2 regions of the Halomonas sp. I5-271120 genome follow, and region 2 is predicted to be linked to the other one. Evidence: predicted binding sites of a transcription regulator. Region 2 holds the regulator's gene; the other holds the start of a gene.
What was found. The regulator FliA, encoded in region 2, starts transcription of late flagellar genes. The targets are predictions, from matches to a motif close to CTAAAGTTNNNNNNNNNNCNGCCGATA.
Positions count from the first base shown of each region.

Region 1: Q2K57_RS16180 (putative motility protein) is a predicted target of FliA. The motif match lies at 2,725-2,751, and genes of this name have one in related genera.

Region 1 covers NZ_CP130701.1:3,588,373-3,597,246, forward strand. Annotated here, with positions in the region: gene Q2K57_RS16170 (TatD family hydrolase) at 1-795, opposite strand, end outside; gene Q2K57_RS16175 (peptide chain release factor 3) at 837-2,420, opposite strand; gene Q2K57_RS16180 (putative motility protein) at 2,798-3,022, shown strand; gene Q2K57_RS16185 (ATP-binding protein) at 3,187-4,461, shown strand; gene Q2K57_RS16190 (response regulator transcription factor) at 4,617-5,156, shown strand; gene Q2K57_RS16195 (3-hydroxybutyrate dehydrogenase) at 5,197-5,973, opposite strand; gene Q2K57_RS16200 (inositol monophosphatase family protein) at 6,276-7,097, shown strand; gene Q2K57_RS16205 (GrxA family glutaredoxin) at 7,242-7,517, shown strand; gene Q2K57_RS16210 (DUF1338 family protein) at 7,854-8,621, shown strand; gene trxA (thioredoxin) at 8,847-8,874, shown strand, end outside.
Region 2 covers NZ_CP130701.1:2,742,939-2,751,812, forward strand. Annotated here, with positions in the region: gene flhA (flagellar biosynthesis protein FlhA) at 1-1,036, shown strand, start outside; gene flhF (flagellar biosynthesis protein FlhF) at 1,033-3,318, shown strand; gene Q2K57_RS12270 (hypothetical protein) at 3,321-3,926, shown strand; gene Q2K57_RS18365 (flagellar protein FlhE) at 3,974-4,354, shown strand; gene Q2K57_RS12275 (RNA polymerase sigma factor FliA) at 4,489-5,193, shown strand; gene Q2K57_RS12280 (carboxy terminal-processing peptidase) at 5,622-7,730, opposite strand; gene Q2K57_RS12285 (M18 family aminopeptidase) at 7,861-8,874, shown strand, end outside.

The sequences.
Region 1 (8,874 bases), 850 kb from region 2:
CGCCGCGTTGGCCGTAGTGGCCTTTTCCAGCGTGGCGCGAGAGATATGACGCAGCGCGGCGACGTCAGCGGCGATTCGCGCAAGCCTTGCCGGCTCGTTACGCTCGCCCTTGAAGCCCGCCGGCGGCATGTCGGGGCTGTCGGTTTCCAGCACAAAGCCATCTTCTGGCAAAGCCGCCACGCAGCGCCTCAGGCGCTGTGCCCGCTCGTGGGTCATCGCCCCGCCAAGCCCCAGCACGAAACCCAGTGCCAGAAATCGCTGTGCCTGCTGCAGACTGCCGGCAAAGGCGTGGATCAGTCCGCCCGCCGGCAGACCGATTTCCTTGAGGCACTTGGCTACCTGGTCGTTGGCATGCACGCAGTGGACCACCACCGGCAAATGGCGTGCCTTGGCGATGCGAAGCTGCGCCTTGAATAGCACCCACTGGGCGCCCAAGGTGTCCTCAAAGCGGGCATCGATGCCACACTCCCCCACCGCCACGACCTCAGGATGTGCGTCGAGCGCCGCCTCCAGGGCGACCAGGTCGTCGTCTCCATCGAGCTGGCTGGTACCCGAGCGTTGGGTATCGAAGCGGCTAGCATTCACGCAGTGGTCGTCGAGAAAATAGGGATGCAGCCCCAAACAGACACTCGTATCAACCCGCTTCCCCAGCGCCAGCACTGACGGCCAACGAGCCCGCGTCGTGCCCGGCACCACGAAATGCTCGACGCCCACTGCCCTGGCCCGCGCGAACATCGCCTCGCGGTCGACGTCGAAATCGGGGAAATCCAGGTGACAGTGGGCGTCGATGAGCATATTGAGGGCCGGCTTAGTGCTTAGGAATTAGGGCTTAGGCATTAGTGCTCGCGTGTCGCGCTGAAGCGGATATCCGGCCAGCGTTCCTGGGTCATCTGCAGGTTGACGCGCGTCGGCGCGATATAGGTCAAACAGCCGCCGCCATCATAGGCCAGGTTGGTGCTCGCCTTGCGTTTGAACTCGTCGAGCTTCTTGGGATCATCGCAATAGATCCAGCGAGCCGTCTGGACGTTGACCCCCTCATAGAGGCAGTCGACCTTGTACTCTTCCTTGAGTCGGTGGGCGACCACGTCGAACTGCAGCGTACCCACAGCGCCGAGGATCAGGTCGTTGTTGTCCAGGGGCATGAAAACCTGAGTGGCACCTTCCTCGGAGAGCTGCTGAAGGCCCTTCTGCAGCGCCTTCATCTTCAGCGGGTCCTTGAGGCGTACGCGCTTGAACAGCTCCGGCGCAAAGTGCGGAATACCGGTGAAACGCATGTCCTCGCCGACCGTGAAGGTATCGCCGATCTGGATGGTGCCGTGGTTATGCAGGCCGATGATATCGCCGGGCCAGGCCTCTTCCACATGCGCACGATCCGAAGCCATGAAGGTCAAGGCGTCGGGCACTTTGACATCCTTGCCGATGCGCACGTGACGCATCTTCATGTTGCGGTCGTACTTGCCGGAACAGACTCGCAGGAAGGCCACCCGGTCGCGGTGCTTGGGATCCATATTGGCCTGAATCTTGAACACGAAGCCGGTGAAACGCTCGTCGTTGGCATCCACCTCACGCGAATCGGTCTCACGGGGCTGTGGCGTCGGTGCATACTCGACGAAGCCATCCAGCATCTCACGGACGCCGAAATTGCCCATGGCGGTGCCGAAGTAGACGGGCGTCAGTTCGCCGCGACGATAGGCGTCAAGATCGAACTCATGGGAGGCGCCACGAACCAGCTCGACCTCCATCCGCAGTTCCTCGGCCTGGGACTCACCCAGGACCTCATCGACCTCGGCACTATCGAGTCCCTCGATGCGTACATCCTCGGGAATGCGGCTGCCCTGCCCCTGCTTGTAGAGGTGGATGACGTCGTTGTAGAGGTGATACACCCCACGGAAATGACGCCCCATGCCGATCGGCCAGGTCATGGGCGCACACTGGATATTGAGCACCGTCTCGACTTCATCCATCACTTCGATGGGGTCGCGAGTATCGCGGTCCATCTTGTTGATGAAGGTGAGGATCGGCGTGGTACGCAGGCGACAGACATCCATCAGCTTGATGGTACGGTCCTCGACGCCCTTGGCACCGTCGATGACCATCAGCGCCGAGTCCACTGCGGTCAGCGTGCGGTAGGTATCCTCGGAGAAGTCCTCGTGGCCCGGGGTATCGAGTAGATTGACGATACGTCCCTTGTAGGGGAACTGCATCACCGAGGTAGTCACCGAGATGCCGCGCTCCTGCTCCATCTTCATCCAGTCGGAAGTGGCATGGCGGTCATTGCGCTTGCTCTTCACGGAACCCGCCATCTGGATGGCGTTCCCGAACAGCAGCATTTTCTCGGTGATGGTGGTCTTGCCCGCGTCGGGGTGGGAGATGATCGCGAAGGTGCGTCGCAGATCGACTTGAGTCTCAAGCTCGCTCATGAAATCCGTCACTGCTAGAGGTGGCTGGCCACAGGGCCAAAAGATGGCGCTATCTTAACACTCCCAGCGCAACGGCCCAATTGGCCCATCCAGGGACGTTATTATCCTGGCCTTTTTTAATCCCACCCTACTCGACACCTTGCTCATGTACCTCGCTCATCCTGACGTTCGAACAAGGACTTCCTGCAGATCACCAGCCCATTCCCGAGCAGCGGTCGCAAGCGAGTAACCGGCTGTTCGGCGGCGTACTACTTCGAGGTCTATCCATTTAGCAGGCTGGCCAACAGACTAGTGAAGAGTAGGATTACAGCTAGGGTCGAATACGCCGATAGACATAGCGATGTACCCAAATTCATCCGCAACAGAAGGAACATCTTATGGATGCATCTATCAATGCCACGGTCGGTATGGCCACGGCGCTGCAGCAATTCAACAGCAGCCAACAGGCTCAGGCCGAACTGTTCAAGGAAAACCTTGATACTCAGGCATCACAGGTCAACCAGCTGATGGAATCGGTTAATCCGCCTGGCCAAGCGGTTGCTCCGGAAGGACAGTTGGCCACCTCAGGCACTACAGGTACACAGATCAATACCTACGCCTGATCGCAAAAGCAGATTCGGTAGCCATTCTCGGCACCCATAATCAGCAATGCCGCAACCTTCATGGTTGCGGCTTTTTTATGCAAAACTGGTCGCCTCCTTCCCCCTCGCTGATGCAGCTATCAAGGTTTGCGGTATCATGCAGCCATTCACGGAACGGAGCCATCATGCAAGCCGCCCTGCCGCTACCCCTGTCGACCCCCAACCGTAACCTGGTGCGCCTGACGATTGTGCGCGGCATCACCTGGACCGGCTTCCTGGGCGCCATCATCTTTGGCATTGAAGTCCTGGGCTTTCAGCTGCGAGTGCTGCCGATCATTACCGTGATTGTCGCCATGGGACTGATGAACGTTGCCACCTGGTGGCGGCTGGGCAGGCCACGGGCCGTTACCGACACTGAATACCTGCTGCACCTGATGGTCGACGTGACCGGCCTCACCCTGCTTTTCTACTTTACTGGCGGCTCCACCAACCCCTTCATCAGTTACTACCTGGTACCGGTGACCATTGCCGCCGCGACCCTGCCCTGGATATACGCCTGGATCATCGCTAGCGGCGCCATGGCGGGTTACACCTTCCTGATGCTGTTTTTCGATCAGGTCCCCCAGCTCAGCAACGGCGTGATCGCCAGCAACATCAGCCTCCATGTGCTGGGAATGTGGATCAACTTCGGGCTGTCGGCAGGCCTGGTGACCTTCTTTATTTTCAAGATGGCGCATGCCCTCAGGCGCCGCGAGAAGACCCTGTCTCACACACGCGAGGCTGCGCTGCGCAACGAACAGGTACTGGCGGTGGCCACCCAGGCCGCCGGCACTGCCCATGAGCTGGGCTCACCGTTATCCACCATGGCGGTGCTACTCAAGGAGATGCGCCAAGATGCCGGCGACCGTCCTCAGTTGATCGAGGATATCGATCTGCTGAGAACGCAGGTCGACACCTGCAAGACACGGCTTCAGCAACTGGTCGCCAATGCCGATCGGCGGCGTCTAGGCGAGCCCGAGAGTCGCGTGGCCGAGGAATGGCTTTCAAGCGTGGTACAGCGCTGGCTGGTAGTGCGTCCCGACGTCAGTCATAAGCTGGAAATAGCAGGGCGCCGCGGCAAACCGGAGCTCGCAGTCGATGCGACCCTGGAGCAGGCGCTGATGAACCTGCTCAACAACGCCGCAGACGCTAACCCCGAGAACATCGTCATCAGCCTGAACTGGGATGCCAACGAGGTGATCTTCGACATTCGTGACCATGGCCCCGGGGTCAGCCTGTCGATTGCCGACCAGCTCGGTGAAACCTTCATATCGACCAAGTCCAAGGGCATGGGAATCGGCCTGGTACTCACCCATGCCACGATCAACCGGTTTGGTGGCAATGTCAGCCTGTACAATCATGAGGAAGGTGGCACCCTGACGGAGGTCAAGCTGCCCAGACGGGATACGGGCCAGGCCTGAAAAAAAGTTTGTGAACAGGGGTTTGTGAACAAGGGGCTTGGACAGAGGGCTGAAAACGAGGCTGGGCACACACCCGCCTCGCCGTGAAGATGTCACCACACCGACCATGCCAAGCACGACCCGGCACGCAGTAAGACCAGAGAGACGAGGACAACATGTCAGAGACGCCACAACGCCTGCTGATCATCGACGACGACGAGATGTTCTGCCATGTCATGCAGCGGGCCATGAGCCGTCGCGGTTTCGATGTCATGGTGGCCCACGATGCCGAACAGGCCCTGACACATGCCCGGCAGTCACCGCCCGAGATCGCCACCCTGGACCTGAAGCTCGAACAGAGCTCAGGGCTGAAGCTTCTGCCGGAGCTGCTCGAGCTGGCTCCGGCCTGCCGAGTGGTGGTGCTGACCGGCTATTCGAGCATCGCCACCGCCGTGGAGGCGATCAAACTCGGCGCGGCAAACTATCTGTGCAAGCCTGCCGACGCCGACGAGATCCTGGCGGCCCTGGAGCATCAGGATGGCAACCCGGATGCCGAGGTTGCCGACAACCCCCCTTCGATCAACCGCGTGACCTGGGAGCACATCCAGAAGGTGCTTCAGGAACATGACGGCAACATCTCGGCGACGGCTCGGGCGCTGGGCATGCACCGTCGCACCCTGCAGCGCAAGCTGCAGAAACACCCGGTAAGACGCTAGACCTGGCACGGCATCTTACCGAAAAGCCAGGCCGCCACCGTTATTGGGCGGTCCAGCCCAGGTCGATGTTCCAGCTCGCCCCGGTGACAGCGCCAGCAAGATCCGAGGCCAGATAGGCGACCAGTGATGCCACCTCGCCCGGCTCGATCAAGCGCTTGACCGCGGCATTCTTGAGCATGATCTGTTCGATGACCTGCTGCTCATCCATGTCATGGAGCTTGGCCTGGTCGGCAATCTGATTATCGACCAGCGGCGTCTTCACATAGGCCGGGCAGATAGCGTTGGCAGTGATGCCCTGACTGCCCCCCTCCAGCGCCGCGGTCTTGGTCAGGCCAATCATGCCGTGTTTGGCACTGATGTAGGCGGCTTTGCCGGGTGAAGCGACTTGAGCGTGCACCGAAGCGATGTTGATGATGCGCCCCCATCCCCCCTCGCGCATCGACGGCCAGGCCGCCTGCGTCAGCAGGAAGGGCGCGGTCAGCATCAGGTCGATGATCTGGCGCCACTTGGCCTCAGGAAACTCTTCAATGCTGGACACATGCTGGATACCGGCATTGTTGACCAGGATATCCAGGCGCCCGAAGCGACGCAGCGTCTCAGCCACCGCCGCACGGCACGCATCCCCATCGGTCAGATCCGCCTGAAAGAAGACCGCGCCAGCCGCTTCAGCCACTGCTTGACCATCAGGATTGAAATCCACCGCCAGTACCTGATGGCCTTGGCGGCAGAATTCCTCGACCACTGCTGCCCCGATACCGCTGGTGGTCCCGGTGACCAAGGCAACGCGCGGAGATGCCTCCTGTGACGTGGTACTCATCGCTAACTCCTGTAAAAGGCATGACACTCCGCAAGGCGGAGATCCTAAGTCAGCATACGATGAGGCTTGCGGAAAACACCAGTGCGGCGCTGCAACATATACGGGTGTTCAGACGAAAGACCTAGGCCGTGCGGGCGAGCACTGCAGTGAATAACGCGTGGGCTAAAACAGGGCAAGCTACGTTAATAGCGATATAGAGATGGACAGGGATATGCGGCAAGCGGAGACGCCATAAGAGCCACGTAATGCTAGAATGCGAACTTCCGACAATACGAATTTTCCCTCACCGCTGCGGAGCCGCCATGCAGACTGCCCAACGCCTCGAGATCGCCATCGACATCGCCAGACAGGCCGGCCAGGCCATCATCGACGCCCGTCAGTCACAGGACTTCTCCCAGCGCTACAAAGCCGGGAACGAGCTGGTGACGGATACCGATGTCGCCGTCGACACCCTGATCGGGCGCGCCCTCGAAGAGCACTTTCCCGGCGAAGCGCGACTGACCGAAGAGCTGTCGCCGGATCGCGGTGCCATTGAGCAGTCGGGCGCACTCTGGGTGGTGGACCCCATTGATGGCACCGTCAATTTCGCGCATGGCCTTGCCCACGTAGCGGTGTCCATCGCCTGGGTCAAGGATGGCCATACCGAGATCGGCGTCGTCCATGCCCCCTTTCTCGGCGAAACCTTTACCGCAGTGCGCGGCCAGGGCGCATGGCGCAATGACGAGCGGATTCGCGTCAGCCGCGCTTCGCAGCTGACTAACAGCCTGGTGGCCACTGGCTTTCCCTATCGTCGCGACAGTCGACCGCCGCTGATCCGTCGCCTGGCCGCCGTACTCGAGTACTGTCAGGATGTGCGCCGTAACGGCGCCGCCGCCCTCGACCTGTGCAATGTGGCTTGCGGCCGCCTCGATGCCTACTACGAGAGCGTCTCTCCCTGGGACTTTGCCGCCGGCGTCCTGATTGCTCGCGAGGCTGGCGCTCGCACCGGCCACCTGTATGCATGCCCGTCGAGCATCCCGGAAGACCTCTACGGAGAAAACCTGCTGGTCAGTGCCCCGGATATCCACGGCGACTTGGCCAAGCTGCTGGTGCGCGCCGATGAAGACCGACACGAGACCGGCTAAGCCGGGAGCCTGTCGGCTCCGCTATAGCAGCCTGTAATAGTTGGCGTAGCCAGACTCTATTGGCATCCCCCGGCGCATTGGTGAACAATGTGCCAATATTCAAATCGAACCAGTCATTTATCACGCTTATTCAAGGAGCCCTACATGTTTGTTGTTATCTTCGGTCGCCCCGGTTGCCCCTTCTGCGTTCGCGCCAAAGAACTCGCCGAAAAGCTTAGCGATGCCAGCGCCATCAGCGGCTATCGCTATATCGACATCCATGAAGAAGGCATCAGCAAGGCCGATATGGAAAAGACCATCGGCAAGCCGGTCGAAACCGTACCGCAGATTTTCGTTGATCAGACCCACGTGGGTGGCTTCACCGAGTTCAACCAATACGTTAGCGACAACGCCTTGATGCCGGAAAGCGCTGAGCAGTAAGAGGCTAGCCCCTTCAGACGAACTCCTGAGAAAGAACACGTACTTACTACATAGGTACTGACAGCATAGATACTGACTTCATGGGTACTGACGGCATAGGTACCTTCTTCACAGAGAGTTCGCTGAGAGTTCGCAAATAGCTTGGCAAGCGGTCAATCATACAGATGGCCGACAGCCTGCCAGACAGCCGCCCCCGGGCGGCTGTCTTCGTTTAAGGCCAAAGGACACTAGCCCCACCCGGTCGGTTACATCTCGCTCGCGTTGAAAGCCTAGAGGCCCGCTGCACCTATACTCAGTGGAATACCCTAAGGCTCGACGTCAGGGAGAGAGCGTCCGATGCAACGCCAAGAATTTCTCCAGCAGTTGTGGCTGGACTACATCCATCTGCACCCGGAGATCGGTGGCCTTCGGCTGTGGCCGGTGGGCAGCGAACCCGAGTTCCTCGCCTTGCTGACCCTGAATCATGGGCCCTTTGCCGCCGCCAAGCTGCTGCCCACACTCAACCAGTTCGGCTATCGCGCGACAGAGCGACATGCCATGGCAGATCGAGGCCTGCTGGTATCACTCTATGCGCCCCCCGATGATGGCCCCTGGCTGGTACTCGGTGAACTTCAGCTGGGCACCCTGACGCGAGAGCCCCGAGAGATTCTTCAGGCACTGGTCGCCCAGGCACTTCAGGAAGACACGCGAGGCCAGAACCTACTGGCAAGAGGTCGCCCCTGGCCAATGCCTGACTGGGACACCTTCTGCCTGTTACAGCGCGCTCATCCGCTGGCGGCCTGGCTTGCCGTGATGGGGCCACGGCTTCATCACGCCGGCTTCGACTGCGAGCGCCTGGGCAGTGACATCAACACTCTGGATGCCGAGTTGGAACAGGCGGGCATGGACAGTAGCAGCGACCGCCATCACGGCGTCTTTCCGGTATCGGCACTGCTCAACTACCGCTTCTATCCGACCTGTTCACAGCGGCTCGCCTTCGCCGGCGGTGACGAGCACCGCATTACCCTCGGTGGCCTGGCGCTGATCCAGCCTTGCCTGCCGGGCAAGCATGATCGCTCAGCCGAACTGCTGCTCCCCCAGCACACTCGCTGTGAGATCGCCTGATCCCTCCAGGACGGTTTCATGGAGCTCCTCAAGGCTGTCTTCCGGGTCACAGTCTCATCTGCGGCGGCAGGGCTACGGTTACCACTGCCACATGGACATGACGAACGCATGTAAAAATGAGCTTGCGAACTAAATTCCCGAGGCGCTAAGGTGGGTGCACTGGCGCCGGACGACGTTTGTGCAAACACCCGGCATTCATTACGCGATGCTAAAGGAGAGAGATACATGGCCAACCTGGCAGCGGTTACCGACA
Region 2 (8,874 bases):
ACCTGAAGCAAGCTGGGACGATGTCCACCTGGTCGACACTCTGGGCCTCGAGGTGGGACACCGGCTGATTCCTCTGGTTGACCACCGCCAGCAGGGCGAGCTGCTAGGCCGCATCAAGAGCGTACGCAAGAAATATGCTCAGGAGGTGGGCTTCCTGCCGCCCGTCGTGCATATCCGCGACAACCTCGAGCTGGGGGCCAACACCTACGTGATTACCCTCAAGGGAGTAGAGATCGGTCAAGCCGAAGCCTACCCGGGCAAGTGGCTGGCCATCGATCCTGGCCAGGTCTCGGGGCAGCTCGAAGGCACCCGGACAGAAGACCCAGCCTTTGGGCTGCCCGCCGTTTGGATCGAGGCCGCGCAGCGCGAACACGCCCAGGTATACGGTTACACCGTGGTCGATGCCGGCACCGTCGTCGCCACGCATCTCAACCACTTGCTGCATCAGCATGCCGGCGAGATGTTGGGTCGACAAGAGGTTCAACAGCTACTCGACAAGCTGGGCGAGGAAGACAAGACCCTAGTCGAAGATGTGGTGCCGAAGATCGTCAACCTCACACAATTGCAGCGGCTGCTTCAGCAATTGCTCGAGGAAGATGTGTCGATTCGCGATATGCGCACCATTCTCGATACTCTGGCCGAACATGGCGGTGGCCAGGTAGATGTCAGCGATCTTACGGCCATGGTTCGCGTCGCCCTGGGACGTGCGATCACTCAGCAATGGTTCCCGGTCCAGGGCGATCTGCATGTGATCGGCCTCGATGCCAACCTCGAGCAGGTGCTGATGCAGGCCATGAACAGTGGTGGGGCGCTCGAACCCGGACTCGCCGAAACCCTGATGGATCAAGCCTCCAAGGCGCTGGAGCGTCAGGATCAGAGCGGTGAGCCCCCGGTGCTGGTGGTCCAGCACAGCCTGCGTGCGCTGCTGTCGCGCTTTCTGCGCCGGCGCCTGCGCCACCTGGTGGTGATGTCTCAGGCCGAAATACCCGACGACCGCACGCTCAGGATCACCAGCATGGTGGGAGGTGATCGATGAGCGTGAAACGCTTCCTGGGGGCGAACAGCCGCGAGGCTATGCGCCAGGTGCGTGCGCTGCTGGGTGATGACGCACTTATCCTCGCTAATCGCCCGGTCGAAGACGGCGTCGAGATCCTGGCGATGGCCGACGATACAGGTGACGCCATGGCGACATCAGAACCGGCTGCCCGTGAGGCACCGCCTGCCTCGCGACCGGCGGCCACCGCTGGAAGTAACGGCGGTCTTGACTGGCGAGCCGCTCATCGCGCCTCTTCCGGACTGATGGCGCAGAGAGCACAGCCAGCCGTCGAGGCCCCCCCGACTCGCCCTGCGGCGAGTGTCTCAACGCCGCAGGACTTCGCTGCCCTTAGCCAGCAACTGCTGGGTGAAATGCAGGAAATGCGCGAAATGCTCGGCCAGCAAGACCGCGCCGGGCCCGGACCCGCGTCTGATCTGCGCCGCCGCTTGCTGGCATCGGGCTTCGGTCATGAGTTGGTCGCTGAGTTACTGGCGGCCCTGCCTTCGGAACTTGCCGGCACCTCCCTCGAGAACCAGCGGGCGTGGCTGCAACGTCAATTGGTGGCCCGGCTTGCTGTCGCATCGGAGCCCGAGGCGCTGCTCGACCAGGGTGGGGTGATTGCCCTGGTGGGTCCAACCGGTGTCGGCAAGACCACCACGACGGCCAAGCTCGCCGCCCGCTATGTGATGCGCCACGGCCCTGAGCAGGCGGTTCTGGTCACTACCGACGCCTACCGCATCGGCGCCCAGGACCAGTTGCGTATCTACGCTGACCTGATGGGCATCGAGATGCACGCGCTCGAAGCCGATCGTCCCCTGGAAAGTCTCTTGCCGCAACTGGTCGACAAGCACCTGGTCATCGTCGATACCGTGGGCATGAGCCAGCGTGATCGCCGGCTGCTTGAACAGATCGCTCACCTGCGCGGCGACAGTCGTGCCGTACGCTTGGTGTTGCTGCTCAATGCCGCCAGCCAGGGCGAGACGATCGATGAGGTGGTGACCACTTACTTACAGTCTGCCCGCGCCGTTGGCGGACGCCTTGAGGATGCCATCCTCACCAAGCAGGACGAGGCCGCTAGACTGGGCGGCGCCCTGGATACCCTGATCCGCCATGGATTGACCCTGCACTTCGTTTCTCACGGCCAGCGGGTGCCCGAAGATCTAGGGCTGGCTGATGCACAGGAACTGATCCGAGAGGCACTGGAAGCCGGCGTCCCTTCACCCTTCGCCGACGCCCAGGCCGATGAGTCTCAGGCCAGTGCCAGTCGAGGTGCACCGGCGCTGCTTGGCCAGGGCAGGGCGCTTGGCAGTATCTGGGAAATGCTGCATGCCCAGGTGCCTGGCTTCGCCACCCTAGCCGATGCTTGGGCGATCAGCTCACTGCCGCCGAGCCTGCATTCAGAGCGCCTGGCGCCCCTTCATGAGCGGGTGCCAGCGTCGGTGTCTACGCTCTTGTGGGCGCGGTCATCGACGCTTCAGGGTGAGGACTGGGTGTTACCTCATCTGGCCGTCGATGACGAGGGGCGCCCGGCGGTACAGCCGTTCCCCGAGCACCGGCTGATGGCGGGTCAATGCGCGCGCATGGAGTGGGCCGAGACGACATTGGGAGTGAGCGCTCATTTGCTGCCCCGGCTGCCCGATGCCCGGGCAAGAGCTTGGCTTCAAGCGCGTAGCAGCGGTTGGTTGAGCCAGGCACAGGGCAACAGCCGCGTGCTTTATCGCGCCGAGCGTCTGCCCCTTGCCGGGCTTGCCAATGAGGCACAGGCCATCGAACCTGCGCTGATTCGCTATCGTGGCCAGGCGGCCAAAGTCATGCTGAGCCGGCTTGACGTCCTCAGTTACGGTGCAGGTGAAGCCAGCGGCGATGCCTTGTGTGCCTGGTTCGCTGAGGTACGCGGTCGTGATAGCGGCATGATGCTGACCCGTCGTTACGCCTTGTCGCCAGCCTGGTGGTCGATCGAGTCTGGCCGAGAGGCATTGCTCAAGCAGCTTTACAACGATGAGCTGCCGACACTTGCTCGCCAGGCATCGCGGCAGCTCGCCGGGCATGGGCCGCTTGCCATCGACAGCGAGTTAAGGGTGTTCATGGCGACGGGCATTGCCGCCTTGGCGCTGCATCTCGAGCATGCCGAAGATGATTGGGCCATGGACGTGCGTGCGCACCTGTTGCGACTGCAGGCGGGTCGTCGGCCACGTCGCGCCAAGAGCCTGTTGGAGGGATTGATACAGGTACTGGATGCCCGCGAAGCGATTCGCCACTTCAGTGAACAGGCAGGGCGTTGAGTATGAGTGATCAGGCAGCCGGCCTGCGCCGCTGGGCTCAGGAACGAGAAGCCTCTGGCGATGAAGTGCCGGAGGAGGCCGTGCGCTCAGATGATCAGCCGCCGGCTGATGACGCCGACCGCGGACCGGATGCCCCGGACATGATCGGCTCGGCCCAGGCGTCAGAGCCCGAGCCGGAGCCGGAATCGAAACCCGGGCCGGAACCGGCGCCTGAGCCAGAACCTATTCCTACCATTCCGCTGATGGTGCTGGGGCTTCCCAAAGTCGATGGCGTCGAGCGTGCACAGGCGGCATTGGTCAGCTGGTCACGCCGGGGGAAGCGCTGGGTCGGTGATCCGGCGGCCTGGCAGGTCGTGGCCTGCGACGCCCACAGCCCGCGACTGGCCCAACTTGCTAACCAGGAGAAGCGCTGGGCTTTGTGGGTCGATACCGACGGCGACGGTTTTCGTCAGGCCTTCAATGTGATGCAGGCCGTCCGGCGTGGCGGCGGGCCTCGGCGCATGCTGGCACTGCATCCGCCGGTGGCCTCGCGGCGCGGTTTGCTCAACAATCTGCAGCAAGCGGCCCGCGAGGCTTTCGATATCGACCTTCTGGTGCTGGCGCCATGAGCCGGTACTGGGCAATCCGGTTAGTCTGCGTCGCGATGATGCTGGGAATGGTACCAGCGTGTCTGGCCGCGGGCAGTTGGGTGGCCAATGCCCCTTCGGTGACCGTGGCCGTGCCGGGGCGAGTGGCAAGTTCTGAGGCTCTCTCACCGGCTCACTCTTCACGACTGGCAGGACGACAGGTCAGCGAGGTCAGTTGGCGATTTCGCCTGCCGCCCGGCCAGGCGCTCCGTGCATGGCTATGTCAGGGCAGCGAGTGCCTGTCATTGACCTCGTCCCGGGGGCGTCGTTCCGCCCCCATGTCCTGGCAGGCTGGACGGCCATTGCATTTTCGCTTTCAGCTTCCGAACGGCCAGCGGCGAGCGGTCAAGGCCGAAAGTTTGCAGGTCATCGTCAATTATCGAAGCCCAGGCGCTTCATCAGCGAAATAACCGCCATCATTAGGGGCTATTTCACCCTTCTGCCAAGCGGCACAGGCTGAATAATAGAGTCATCGAACTCCGGTTTTACGGAGCGTCGTCCTAACCACGCTTTCCGGCTCCATGTCGGTCCTTGAGGCAACAGGATGTACACGGCACAGGGCAAGATCGATCAAAATGCAATGCTCGAGCAGTACCTGCCCGTGGTCCGGCGTCAGGCACTGTCGCTGCAGGTCAAGCTACCGGCAGCGGTCGAGCTGGATGATCTGATTCAGGCGGGTATGGTGGGGTTGCTGGACGCCCTCGGACGCTTTGACGCCAAGGCAGGGGCCAGCTTTACCACCTTCGCCAGCCAGCGCATTCGCGGCGCCATGATCGACGAGCTGAGAACCCGGGACTGGATGCCACGCAGCGTAAGGCGCAATGCCCGCAGCGTGGATGCCAGCGTGCGTCGTCTCGAACAGCAGTTGGGCAGGCCGCCGGAGGAGCGGGAAATTGCCGCCGATCTCGACATGCCGATGGATGTCTATCGCCAGTTGTTGAGCGATACCAATAACGGCCACCTGTTGCCGTTCGAGGAGCTGGTAGCCGAAAGCGGCGAACCCCAGGCCGGAGCAGGCGGGCCGCAGTCTCCTTTTGCGGCACTGGTGGATGGCCAGCAGCGCGAACAGCTGGTAGAGGCCATCAGTGCCTTGCCAGAGCGCGAAAAGCAGCTGATGGCGCTCTACTATCAGGAAGAACTGAACCTCAAGGAAATCGGTGCAGTGCTCGGCGTGACCGAATCCCGTGTCTGCCAGCTGCACAGCCAGGCCGTGAGTCGTCTCAGGGCGCGAATGGCTCCCGATAGCTGATGCCTGTTTCGGCGACCCGCTGCAAGCTCCCCCCCGTCCCTAGCGTTATCCCTTCTGACATCCGTTACGGCTGCGCGATGATCCCCGCAAGCGCAGGAGTCGGGTGTCGCTTATCGAGGCCCCCTGATGGTCAGGGCTGTCAGTTACCCCTTGTCTTCCCGCTGCTACATGCCCTGAAAGAACCGTCGGTTGATGATTGAGTCTCTCTAGGCCCAGTGCGGGGACACGGGTGAGGTGAGGCCTGGCGTCACATTGAGTTCTAGTGAGTGCTCTAAGCAGTCTGAATAGACAGGAAGGGGGCTGCCCCCGGACTCAGGGCAATGCGACAGGGAAGCTGTGAGGGCAGAAAGAAGCGGGAAGGGCGAGCGTTGAGGGAGAGTGATGAAAAAGGGCGCCCCCGCTGGGTGCGCCCTTCGTTAAGGGAGAGGTTACTCCATGCTGCTGAGCTGGCGCCCATCCTTGCTGTCGTCCTCGCTTAGATGCGCGTAGTCGAGCAGGATCTCGGCACTCTCGATGAGCTGGGCCCGGTCGATGGGGGCGGGCTCCCCGCTGTTCAATGGCTCAGCAGACGCTGATTCATCGGCGGCGCCACGCGCGTCGCTCCAGTCTTCGAGCTCCTCGAGTCCCAGCGCGCGACGGCGCTGATTCTCAAGCGACAGCTGCTCGGCTTCCTGGGCCTGCATTTCGCGCTGACGCTGCTCGCGATTCAGGCTGACACTGGTGAGCTGATCGCGCAGCTGGCGGGAAAGCTCGGCCTGTTTTTCCAGATAGACGAAGTTGGGGTGCGTGGCGATGCGCTCGCGATGTGACGCGGCCAGGGCTTCAAAATGACGCCACGGAGTCCCGTAGAGGCGGTACTGTACTGCACGCACGGTGTCCCAGGGCAGGGCGTTGTCGAGGCTGCTCTCACCGATCACTTCCGGATCGATCAGGCTCGGGAACGTAATATCGGGCTCGACGCCGCGGTGCTGGGTGCTTTCCCCGGAGATACGATAGAACTTGGCTCGCGTCAGCTTGACCTCGCCGTGGCTGAGTTCATTGAGGGTCTGCACGGTGCCCTTGCCGAAGGTCCGGCTGCCCACTATCAGGCCACGGCCATAGTCCTGAATGGCACCGGCCAGGATCTCGGATGCGGAGGCCGACAGGCGGTTGACCAGCACCGTCAGCGGGCCGTCATAGAGAACGCCACTGTCGGTGTCGCCATACAGGCTGATGCGACCGCTGGCGTCGCGTACCTGCACGGTGGGACCACGGTCGATGAACAGGCCGATCAGTGAATTGGCTTCCTGCAGGGCGCCGCCACCGTTATCGCGCAGGTCGAGTACGATACCCTCGACGTTCTGTGCCTTGAGGGAACGAATCTCCTTGGCCACGTCGCGGGTGGTGCTGCGGTAATCTTCTTCGCCGGCCTGCCAGGCGTCGAAGTCGACGTAGAAGGTGGGAACGTCGATCACACCGATGCGGTGAGTACCGTCTTCGCGTTTGACCTCGATGACCTCGCTGCTCGCCGCCTGGTCCTCAAGGTTGACGGTGTCACGCACGATTTCGACGATATGCGAGCGCGTCGTGTCCACCGACTGGGCGGGCACCACGTCCAGCAGCACCTTGGACCCCTTGGGGCCGCGAATCAGATCAACCACGTCATCGAGGCGCATGCCGACCACGTTAGTCATCTCGCCGTCATCGCCCTGGCCGACGGCGACGATGCGGTCGGCGGGCTGGAGCACGCCGGCCTTCTCGGCGGGGCCACCCGCCACCAGGCTCGAGACCTTGACGTATTCGCCATCGGCCTGCAAAAGGGCGCCGATACCCTCGAGGGACAGACGCATCTGGATATCGAAGGATTCGCCCTGACGCGGTGACAGGTATTCGGTATGGGGGTCGATGGTGCCGGTAACGGACGCCATGAACAGGCCGAAGATATCTTCGGAATTGGTCTGGCGTATGCGGTTCAGCTGGCCTTCAAAGCGATCACGCAGCGTTTTTTCTACCTCGGCTTCTTCCTGACCGCTGAGCATCATGGTCAGGGCCGAGTTCTTGAGGCGCTTGTTCCACAGTTGGTCGAGGGCGTCTTGTTTCTCGGCCCAGGGCGCATCCTTGCGATCCAGTGCCAGCCGCTGGTCGGTATCGTAGCGGTAGTCGAGGCCGTCATCGAGCTTGGCCAGGATCCACTCGAGACGTGCCTCGAGGCGTTCCTGATAGCGCTCGTAGAGTGCGAAGGCAGGCTCCAGGTCGCCGTCGTAAAGCACGTCGTCGATGCGATCGCTTAGACTGTCGCGGAATTCATTGACGTCGCGCTTGAGCAGGTAGGCTCGCTGCGGGTCGAGAATATCCAGGTAGCGCTGGAAGACACGCTGCGACCAGCTGTCGGTCAGGCTGACATCCGCGTAGTGGCCGTAGCGAAGAGAGTCGGCGATTTCTGGCGCCACCTGCTGCTGCGCCTCGCTGGGGTGCGGCTGGGCCATCGCCATGGCGCTCAGCGTCATCAGCATCAGGGTGATGGCGCCTATCCGCCAAATGGCTGCAATCCGTCTCATCAATGAAGCACTCCCGGTTTCATGTACACTTCGTCCCTAGCTGAGCCTGGCTCGTCACCCGCCTCTCGACAGCCGAGAGGGCATTGTAGCAGCCTGTGTCGCCAGACACAGACCCTCCAAGAGGATGAACATGCATCACGCCTCCCCCGTGGATCGCCTGCTCGACTTTCTCGAGCACTCGCCAACGCCCTGGCACGCGGTTGCCAACATGGCTGAACGCCTAGAAGCTGCCGGCTATCGTCGCCTGGATGAGACACAACCCTGGACGCTCGCTGCCGGTGAGCGGATCTACGTGACCCGCAACGACGCTTCGATTATTGCGGTGCAGCTGCCTAAGGGTCGACTCGATGCGCTGCGCATGATCGGGGCCCACACCGATAGCCCGGGGCTGCATTTGAAGCCCCATGCCGCTCAGCGCAGCGCCGGCTGGCTGCAGCTCGGCGTGCAGGTCTATGGCGGGGCGCTGCTGGCACCCTGGTTCGATCGCGATCTGGGGCTTGCCGGCCGCGTCCACCTGCGCCGCCCCGATGGGCGCATCGAAGGCGTGCTGCTCAACGTCGACTGGCCGGTGGCAACGGTGCCGAGTCTGGCGATTCATCTCGATCGTGAGGCCAACAGCAACCGTTCCATCAACCCTCAGACCGAGATGGCGGCGGTTTTGTTGCAAGGCGGAGACAGCGATGACTTCAACGACCTGCTGAGGGGCTGGCTTGACGCGCAGCATGGCATTCAGGGCGCCGAGCCGCTGGACTTCGAACTGGCGCTCTACGACACCCAGCCCCCGGCGCGAGTGGGCGCTCGAGGCGAGCTTATCGCCAGCGCTCGCCTTGATAACCTGCTGTCCTGTTTCATCGGCATGGAAGCATTGCTTGATTGCAACGGTGAGCAGGGCGCATTGCTGGTGGCCAACGACCATGAAGAGGTCGGTAGCGCCAGCGCTTCCGGTGCCCAGGGGCCCTTCCTCGGTGATGTGTTGCGTCGCGTCAATGCTCAGCTTGGCGAGGCCGGCGACGAGGGCTTTATTCGCCTGATCCAGGCATCCAGAATGATCTCCTGCGACAATGCCCATGCGCTGCATCCGAATTTCAAGGACAAACATGACGCCGGCCATGGTCCCGCTATCAACGGCGGCCCGGTGATCAAG